2 regions of the Cellulomonas sp. C5510 genome follow, and region 1 is predicted to be linked to the other one. Evidence: riboswitches for the same ligand, from Rfam matches in the RefSeq annotation. Region 1 holds a riboswitch; the other holds the start of a gene.
What was found. Region 1 has a riboswitch for thiamine pyrophosphate ahead of K5O09_RS05300 (Ykof family thiamine-binding protein). Riboswitches for the same ligand answer to the same signal wherever they lie in the genome.

Region 1 (4,294 bases):
CGCCCCGGCCGCGCCGAGCGCCGCCGCGACCGCCGGTCCGATCACGTCCGGCGGCGTCCCGAGGTTCTCCAGCGGGAACGCGACCTCGTCCGTGACGTCGGCCAGGCACACCCCGGTCTCGGGGTCCTGCGCGAGCACGCCGACCACGTCCGCGAGCGCCGCGACGCCGTGCTCCGCGACCGCGCGGCCGGCGACGAGGACCCCTCCCTCGACGTGGGCGGGCACCGCGTGCGGCACCGCGCCGTGCAGGCAGCGCAGCAGCGTCGACTTCCCCGCCCCCGAGGGCCCGAGCACGAGGACCTGCTCCCCCGGTGCGAGCCGCAGGTCGACCGGGCCGACGCCGGCGCCGCCGTCGAGCACGGCCTCCAGCCCGGACACGTCCAGCACGACCCCGGGCGCCGGCGGGACAGCGGGCGCCACCGGGGCCGGCGCGTCAGCCGGCACGGCGCCGGGGCACCGGGCGCCCGGCCGCAACCGCGCGTCCGATCGCGAACCCGTCGAGCACGCCGGTCCGGTGCAGGGCGTCGACGACGACCTTCGCCAGCAGGCCGCCCAGGACGACGCCCGACACGGCCTGGAGCACCAGCCGCAGCACCAGCACGTCCTGCCCGTACCAGCCGAACCGGAACGCCGACCAGCCGAACACCAGCGTCGCGCCGAGCAGCCCGGAGGCGGCGAACCGGCCCCAGCCGAACCGCCGGTACCGGCCGAGCGCGAACGGGATCTCGCTGCCGAGGCCCTGCAGCAGCGCGGCGACGACCAGCAGCGGCCCCACCGGAGACCCGAGGAACACCACCTCGACCACCGAGGCGATCACCTCGGCGAGGATCCCCACGCCGGGCCGCCGGATGATCGCGACGGCGACCGGGGCCACCAGCAGCCACCCGCCCAGCAGCACGTGCTGCGCGAGGTCGCCCGCGGGCCCCATGAGCACCGCGAGACCGTTCCACGCCTGGACGAGCGCCCAGTACAGGAACCCGAACACCACCCCCAGCACGACCATCAGCACGATGTCCTTGAGCGCGAGCGGCTCCCGCCGGCGCGCGCCCACGACGCCCTCAGCCACGGCGGGTCGGGCTGTTGAGCGAGAAGGTGACGTGGCTCGTCACGTGCTGCACGCCGCGCCCCGCACGCGCCCAGGCGCCGACCACCGTCTCCACGAGCGCTCCCACGTCGCCCTCCAGCCGGGTGACGAAGTGCTCGGAGCCCCGGAACGTGCCGCTCGCCCGGGCCAGGTCGATCGCCGCCTCGATGTCCCGCATGTGGTCGGGCACCACCCCCGCGCGGACGTCGTCGGCCAGCGGGTACAGCGCCCACTCGGCCGCGCCGGAGCGGCCGGTGCGCCGGCCGGGCGGCAGCACGACCTCGCGCGGGCCCGCCCCTCCGGGCAGCGCGCACCGCACCTCGCCCGGGCAGCCCCGCGACAGGTGCAGCGTGACGGCGGCGTGCTCGCCCGTGGCGGCCACGGCGTCCACGAGGTCGGTGAGGTACCGGAGCAGGTCCGCCTCGTGGCCTCCGACGTAGGTGCTGACGTCGCCGGTCTGCACCACCAGCCCGTCGGTGCGGACCGACCCGAGCACGCCGAGGACCACCTCGACGTACCGGTCGCACATCACGGCGACGGTGACGCGGGCGCCCACCCCGAACCGGAGCGGGTCGGCGACCAGGTCGGCGGCCTCCGCGGGCCGGACGGGCGTCGGTGTCGGGGTCATGCGTCCTCCTGTGCTGGTCGGATCAGCACGGGGGACGCGGACGGGTGCCCGGCATCCTGCGATGTCGCTCCCTGCGCTGGCATGACCCAGATCAGGTTCAACGGTCGGAGTTCGAGTACTCCCTCTCAGCCCGGCTCACCGGACTCCCGTGCTGCCCCGCACGCTAGCAGCACCGGGGCGGACGGGGCGCGCCCTAGGCTGGCCCCGTGAGCCGCAAGCAGCCGCCGTCCGGCACGCCCGCGCTCGTCGCGCTGACCGCCGCCGGGGTCCCGCACACCGCGCACGCCTACGAGCACGACCCGCGCAGCACGGTCGGCTACGGGCTCGAGGCCGCCGAGGTGCTGGGCATCGACCCGGAGCAGGTCTACAAGACCCTCATGGCCTCGGTCGACGGGACGCTGACGGTGGCCGTCGTGCCCGTCGCCGGGAAGCTCGACCTCAAGGCGCTCGCGAGCGCCGTCGGCGGGAAGAAGGCCGTGATGGCCGACCCCGCGGCCGCGGAGCGCGCGACCGGGTACGTGGTCGGAGGGATCTCCCCGCTCGGTCAGAGGACGGCGCACCCGACCGTCGTCGACGAGACGGCGCAGCTGTTCGACACCGTGTTCGTGTCCGGCGGACGCCGCGGCCTCGACGTCGAGCTCGCCCCGGACGACCTGATCCGTCTGACGGCGGCGACCGTCGCGGACATCGCCCGCGGCTGACGGCGCCGGGCGCCCGCCGCCGGAGCGATTAGGGTCGGACACATGACGACCGGCGCGACCGAGCTCGCGGAGCGGCTGGCGCGCGTCCGCTCCCGGGTCGCGGCCGCCGAGTCCGCCGCGGGCCGCCCCGCCGGCTCGGTGCGGCTGCTGCTGGCCACCAAGACCCAGGACGCCGCGACGGTGCGCGCGGCGGTGCTCGCCGACATCGCCGGGGCCGCCACCACGGCCGGCACCGCCCGTCGGGTGCTGCTCGGCGAGAACCGGGTGCAGGAGCTCGTCGCCAAGGGGCCGGACCTCGCCGACCTCGCGCCCGAGCTGCACCTCATCGGCCCGCTGCAGTCCAACAAGGTCAACGCCGCGCTGCGCTGGGCCACCTGCGTGCAGAGCGTCGACTCCACGGCCCTGGCCGACCGGCTCGCGCGCCGGTGCGCCGACGACGACCGGACGCTCGACGTGCTGGTGCAGGTCAACGTCTCCGGCGAGCCCACCAAGCACGGTGCCGCGCCGCAGGACGCGCTCGACGTGGTCCGGGCGGTCGCCGGACACCACCGGCTGCAGCTGCGCGGGTTCATGACGGTCGGCGCGAACACACCCGACGAACGGGCCGTGCGCGCCGGGTACGCCGCGCTACGCGACCTGCGGGACAAGGTCTCCGGCAGCGGGGAGGCGGGCACCGGCGACGCCGTCGAGCTGTCCATGGGCATGAGCCGCGACCTCGAGGCGGCCGTGGCCGAGGGGGCGACCATCGTGCGCATCGGCACAGCCGTGTTCGGCCCGCGGCCGGTCCGCGCGGGCGTCCCGGGAACGGCCCCGGCGGCGTGACCGCGCCCGCCGACCGCCGGCTCCCCCGGCGGGTGTACGCCCGCGGCACCGAGCCCGACGGCCGGTTCTCGCTCGCGAACGAGCGGACGTTCCTCGCCTGGGTCCGCACGGCGCTCGCGCTGCTCGCCGGTGGCGTGGCCCTGGAGGCCCTGGACCTGCCCGTGGAACCGCACCTGCGCCTCGCGGCCGCCGTGCTGCTGCTCCTGCTGGGGATCGCCGCGCCGGCGCAGGCGTGGCTCGGCTGGGCGCGCGCCGAGCGGGCCCTGCGCGAGCGGGACCCGCTGCCGGCACCGGCGTTCAGCGGCCCGCTCGCCGCCGGTGTGGCGCTGGCCGGCGTGCTCGTGCTCGTCGGGCTGCTGCTGCGGTGAGCACCGCGAGCCGGGCGCACACCGCCCCGCCCGGGGCGCAGCCGGAGCGCACGGCGCTCGCGTGGCGCCGCACCTCGCTGTCCGTCGCGGTGGGTTCGCTGGTCGCCGGCCGCGTGCTCGAGCCGTGGCTCGGAGCGTCGGTCTGGGGGGCCACGGCGCTCGGGCTGCTCGGCGCGCTCGCGCTCGACCGGGCGGGCGCCCGCCGGGCCGTGCTCTGGGCCGCGGTCGTCGACGACGCGCACCCCGACCGCGGGCCGGGCGCCCCGGTCCCCGCCGGCGCGCGCACGCCCGGCGGTGCTGCCCTCGGTGCGACGGCGCTGGCCGCGGCGGTGCTCGGTGTGGCCGCGCTGGTCCTCGTCCTGCGGCACGCGGCGGTCTGACGCGACGCCGGGGCCGACGCGACGCCGGGGCCGACGCGACGCCGCGGCCGACGCGGCGCCGCGGCGGACCGGGGTCGGAGGCCGCCGCGGGGCTCAGCGCCCGTACGCCGCCAGTGCCCGGTCCGTCGGCACGATCTGCTTGCCGAGCGGCACGAGCGAGACCGGGATCATCTTGAGGTTCGCGATCGCCAGCGGGATCCCGATGATCGTGATCGCCTGCGCGAGCGCCGTCGTCAGGTGCCCGAGCACCAGCCACCAACCGGCCACGAGGATCCAGATGACGTTGCCGATCGTCGACATCGCGCCGGCGG
Region 2 (4,294 bases), 1.4 Mb from region 1:
GCGTCAGCCCGACGATCCGCCAGGTCCGCGGTCGCCCGAGCACCTCCGCGAACCCGGACAGGTCCAGCGACCCGTCGACGACGAGGCCGCGCCCGACGAGCGTCAGCACGGGCCACGCGAAGAACACCCCGAGGAACAGCAGCGGCACCGCGGCCGCCACCGCCCACGCCGTCCCGCGCGCGACCGCCCAGCCGCGCCCGGGCGCGGTGGGCGCGGTGGGCGCGGCCGGGGGCGGCGCGGGGACCCCCGGAGGGGTCGCGCGCGCACCCGTCCCCGGCCGGCCGGAGCCGGTCGGGGACGGGTGCGTCAGCGGGCGGGTCACGGCGTCAGCCCGTCACCAGGTCCGTCCACTCACGGACCCACGTCTCCCGGTTCGCCGCGATCTCGTCGAGCGGCACGGTGTACGGCTCGTCGGCCAGCGGCGCCCACTGCGCCCAGTCCTCCGGCAGGTCCACCGCCGAGCTCACCGGGTACATGTACATCGACCCGGGGATGTCGCCCTGCACCGCGTCCGACAGCAGCCAGTCCACCAGCCGGCGCGCGCCCTCGGGGTTCTGCGCGCCCGCGAGGACGCCGGCGTACTCGACCTGCCGGAAGCAGGTGCCGAGCAGCGCGCCGGTGGTCGGCTCGCCGCCGCTCTCGGGGATCGTCTCGGGCGGCGACGACGCGTAGGACAGCGCGATCGGCCGGGAGCCGCCGCCGCCCCCGCCGGAGAAGTCGGTGTAGTACGCGTCCGACCAGCCCTCCGCGACCTTCAGGCCGTTCGCCGTGAGGTCACGCCAGTACTGCTGCCAGCCGTCCTCGCCGAACGCCCCGACGGTCGCCAGCAGGAACGCCAGCCCGGGGCTGGACGTCGCGGCGTTCGTCACGACGGTCAGGTCCCGGTACGCGGGGTCGGTCAGGTCCTCGAGCGTCGCCGGCTCCGGGACGCCCCGGTCGGCGAACCAGGCGTGGTCCACGTTGAGGCACACGTCGCCGAGGTCGACGGCGGTCAGCGACCCCGAGTCGTCCGGGGCGTACGGCTCCGCGTCGGCCGCGGCCGGCACCTGCGACGTGTAGGGCTCCAGCACGCCCTCGTCGATCGCCCGCGACGCGAACGTGTTGTCGATCCCGTAGACGACGTCGCCCAGCGGGGCGTCCTTGGTCAGGATGAGCTGGTTCACCAGCGCCCCGCCGTCACCGGGCGCGACCTGCGTGACGGTCAGCCCGGTGTCCGCCTCGAACTGCTCGAGCAGCCCGTCGCTGACGTGGAACGAGTCGTGGGTGACCAGCGTGACCGACCCGCCCGCCGTGCCGTCCCCGCCCGCGGACCCGCCGGACGGCGACCCGCCGGTGGCCGAGCAGGCCGTGAGGGCCAGGGCCGCGACCCCCAGGGCCGCGGTGTGCCGGATGGTCCGGCGTGCTGCGCGCGTGCGCGCCATGCGTCCTCCTCGATGTGCAACCGAGGGGGTCGCCGCGCGTCGTCCGCCCGCGCGCGCTGCCGCACCCGTGCCGACGACACGAGGCGACTGAGATCCCGACTCCCTACGCCGGTGCTAACCGGATCAGGTGCGAGGGTCTGCGGTTCCGTCCGCACTCTCAGCGTCGGTCGGGCGCCACCTCGCGGCGGCGGTCCGGGACGCTCCCCTGTCGTTCGGGGCCGACCCTACACCGCCGTCCCCGACGCCCCCAGCCGCCGCCCCCGCGCGACTGCGTGCGCCGGGGTGACCTGCGGTGCGGCACCCGCGGGGCTAGCGTGGGGCGCAGCACGCACGCGCCCGCACGACACCGCACCGACGCAGCAGGAGGAACCGTGGCCGACGAGGAGACCCAGTCCACGTTCGCGAAGATCACCGGCCTGGTGGTGGCGGGCGCGGTCGCGTGGCTCGCCGGGAAGGCCGTGGACGCCGCCTGGAAGGCCGCCGTCGGCCACAAGCCGCCGAAGCCGGAGGACGACGCCGACGACATCCGCATCGGCGAGGTGGTCGCGGCCTCCGTGATCACCGCCGGCGCCGTGACGCTGGCGCGGGTGTTCGCCACGCGCGGGACCAAGAAGTTCGTGCAGCGCGTCGACAGGAACCGGCGCCTGCCGCACGCCTGACCAGGCACGGAGGTCCCCCTCCGACCGACCTGCGCCCCGCTAGGCTCGAGCGTCCCGCTCGCCGACGAATGCGCAGGTCAGCCCGCCATGCCCGCGACGCCAGCCCGGCCCGCACGCCGCTGTGTCCAGACCGTCGACGACGTGCTCGACCTCATGGACCACCTGTTCGCCGAGCAGGCCGACCGGTGGTCGGACCGGGGCGGCGCGGACTTCTGGGACCGGTTCTACGCCGACCGCGGCCGGGGCGTGCCGTTCTTCCGCTGGGCCCCGGACGAGAGCCTGGTGGCGTGGCACGCCGACGGCCGGCTGCCCCTCGGTCCGGGCACCCGGGTGCTGGAGCTCGGCTGCGGGCCCGGCCGCAACGCCGTCTGGCTCGCGCAGCAGGGCTGCACCGTCGACGCGCTCGACCTCTCGCAGGCGGCGCTGGACTGGGGACGGGAGCGGGCCGACGAGGCCGGCGTCGACGTCCGGTTCGCCCGCGCGGACGTCCTCACGTGGCAGCCGCCGGCGGAGCAGTACGACCTGGTCTACGACTCCGGCTGCTTCCACCACCTGCCGCCGCACCGCCGGCTGACGTACCGCGGGCTGCTGGAGCGGACGGTGCGCCCCGGCGGGCGGTTCGGCCTGGCCTGCTTCGCGACCGGGCACGACGGGCGCGGCGGCACCGAGGCGGACGACGCCGACCTGTACCGCGAGGGCGGGCTCGGCGGCGGGCTCGCCTACGGCGCCGACGACCTGCGGCGCGCGTTCGGCTGGCTGGACGAGGTGGAGCTGCGCCGCATGCGGTCCGGCGACCCGGCGACGTTCGGCGAGGACTTCCTCTGGGCGGCGATGTTCCGCCGGTGACGGCACACCGCCGGGGCGGGCACCGGACGCCCGCCGCCGGGGTCAGCCCGGGCGGCCGGACGCACCCGGGGCACCGTGCGCGTCGTCGTGGTCGTCGTCCTCGTCCCCGTCCTGCGTCCCCTCGCGCTCCGACGCGCGCTCCTGCGCCTCGGTGAGCTCGTCGACGACGAGCAGGTCGCGGCGCACCTTGCCCGTGCGGTAGCCCGCCCGCCCGACCAGGTGGGCCGCGACGGGCGCCGTGAGCATCTGGAACAGCGCCACCAGGATCAGCGCCCACACCGCGCCGCCGGACCGCAGCCGCAGCGATAGCCCGATGAGCACCAGGACCAGCCCGAGCACCTGCGGCTTGGTGCCGGCGTGCATCCGGGACAGCAGGTCGGGGAACCGCAGCACGCCGATGCCGGCCGCGAGCGCCAGCAGCGCGCCGCCGAGGAGGCAGACCGCCGCCACGACGTCCGCGAGGGTGTCCGTGCTCACCGTGCGCCTCCCTCCTGCTCCTCGTCCGCGTGGTCCTCGTGCCCGTGCGCGGCGTCGTCGTGCGTCACCTGCGCCTCGGCCTCCTGGGCGCGGCGCCGGCGGCGCTGCTCCTCGGCCTCGTCCTCGGCGCGCATGCGCTCGGCCTCCTCCTGGGCGATCTCCTCGCGGGTGCGCACGCGGCCCTCGCCCTCGGGCTCCACGGACGCGAACCGGGAGATGGTCACCGAGCCGACGAACCCCACGAGAGAGAGCACGACGAGGACGGGCACGACGTCGGTGCGCCGGTCGATCGAGGCGTACAGCGCGACGCCGGCGACCACGACGGTCACGACGATGTCGAGCGCCACGGTGCGGTCCAGCATCGACGGGCCCCGCTCCGCCCGGACCAGGGCCAGAGCCCCCGCGACGGCCAGCAGCGCGGCGCACACCAGGTACACGGCGGTCACGCGCCCACCTCCGTCCCGGGGGTGCCGCGCCGGGCGGCACGGCGCGGGTGGGGCTCGAGGCCGGCCCCGCGCAGCTCGGCGTCGGAGGCGAACGCCCGCAGCACACGCTCCTCCTGGTCGAGCACCGCCTGCCGCGCCGCCTCCACGCCGCCGGACTGCTCCACGTCCAGCACGTGCAGGTAGAGCATGCCGGTCAGCCGGTGCGCCTCGACGACGAGCGACCCGGGGACGAGCGAGCACAGCTCGGCGGTCATCGTGAGGTACAGGTCGGAGTGGCTGCGCAGCTGCACGCCGATGACGGCGCCTCGCGGGGTGTGGCGCGGCCGCAGCGCGACCCACGAGACCTCGGCGGACGCCACCACCAGGTCCCACGCGAAGCGCACGACCAGCACCACGAGACCCCACGGGCGGAGCCGACCGTGGAAGTCGATCGGCGTCATACGCA

Region 2: it holds a riboswitch for thiamine pyrophosphate, as region 1 does, so the genes downstream of both, K5O09_RS17635 (thiamine ABC transporter substrate binding subunit) here and K5O09_RS05300 (Ykof family thiamine-binding protein) in region 1, are expected to answer to the same signal.

What each region holds. Positions count from the first base shown of each region.
Region 1 is NZ_CP081862.1:1,171,752-1,176,045, reverse strand. Features, by position in the region: gene K5O09_RS05310 (ABC transporter ATP-binding protein) at 1-444, opposite strand, end outside; gene K5O09_RS05305 (ECF transporter S component) at 434-1,066, opposite strand; gene K5O09_RS05300 (Ykof family thiamine-binding protein) at 1,059-1,712, opposite strand; TPP riboswitch at 1,764-1,872, opposite strand; gene ybaK (Cys-tRNA(Pro) deacylase) at 1,919-2,413, shown strand; gene K5O09_RS05290 (YggS family pyridoxal phosphate-dependent enzyme) at 2,456-3,235, shown strand; gene K5O09_RS05285 (YidH family protein) at 3,232-3,603, shown strand; gene K5O09_RS05280 (DUF202 domain-containing protein) at 3,600-3,983, shown strand; gene K5O09_RS05275 (YccF domain-containing protein) at 4,077-4,294, opposite strand, start outside.
Region 2 is NZ_CP081862.1:3,855,842-3,860,135, forward strand. Features, by position in the region: gene K5O09_RS17630 (ABC transporter permease) at 1-322, opposite strand, end outside; gene K5O09_RS17635 (thiamine ABC transporter substrate binding subunit) at 327-1,421, opposite strand; TPP riboswitch at 1,505-1,638, opposite strand; gene K5O09_RS17640 (DUF4235 domain-containing protein) at 1,793-2,080, shown strand; gene K5O09_RS17645 (cyclopropane-fatty-acyl-phospholipid synthase family protein) at 2,168-2,926, shown strand; gene mnhG (monovalent cation/H(+) antiporter subunit G) at 2,969-3,403, opposite strand; gene K5O09_RS17655 (monovalent cation/H+ antiporter complex subunit F) at 3,400-3,849, opposite strand; gene K5O09_RS17660 (Na+/H+ antiporter subunit E) at 3,846-4,294, opposite strand, start outside.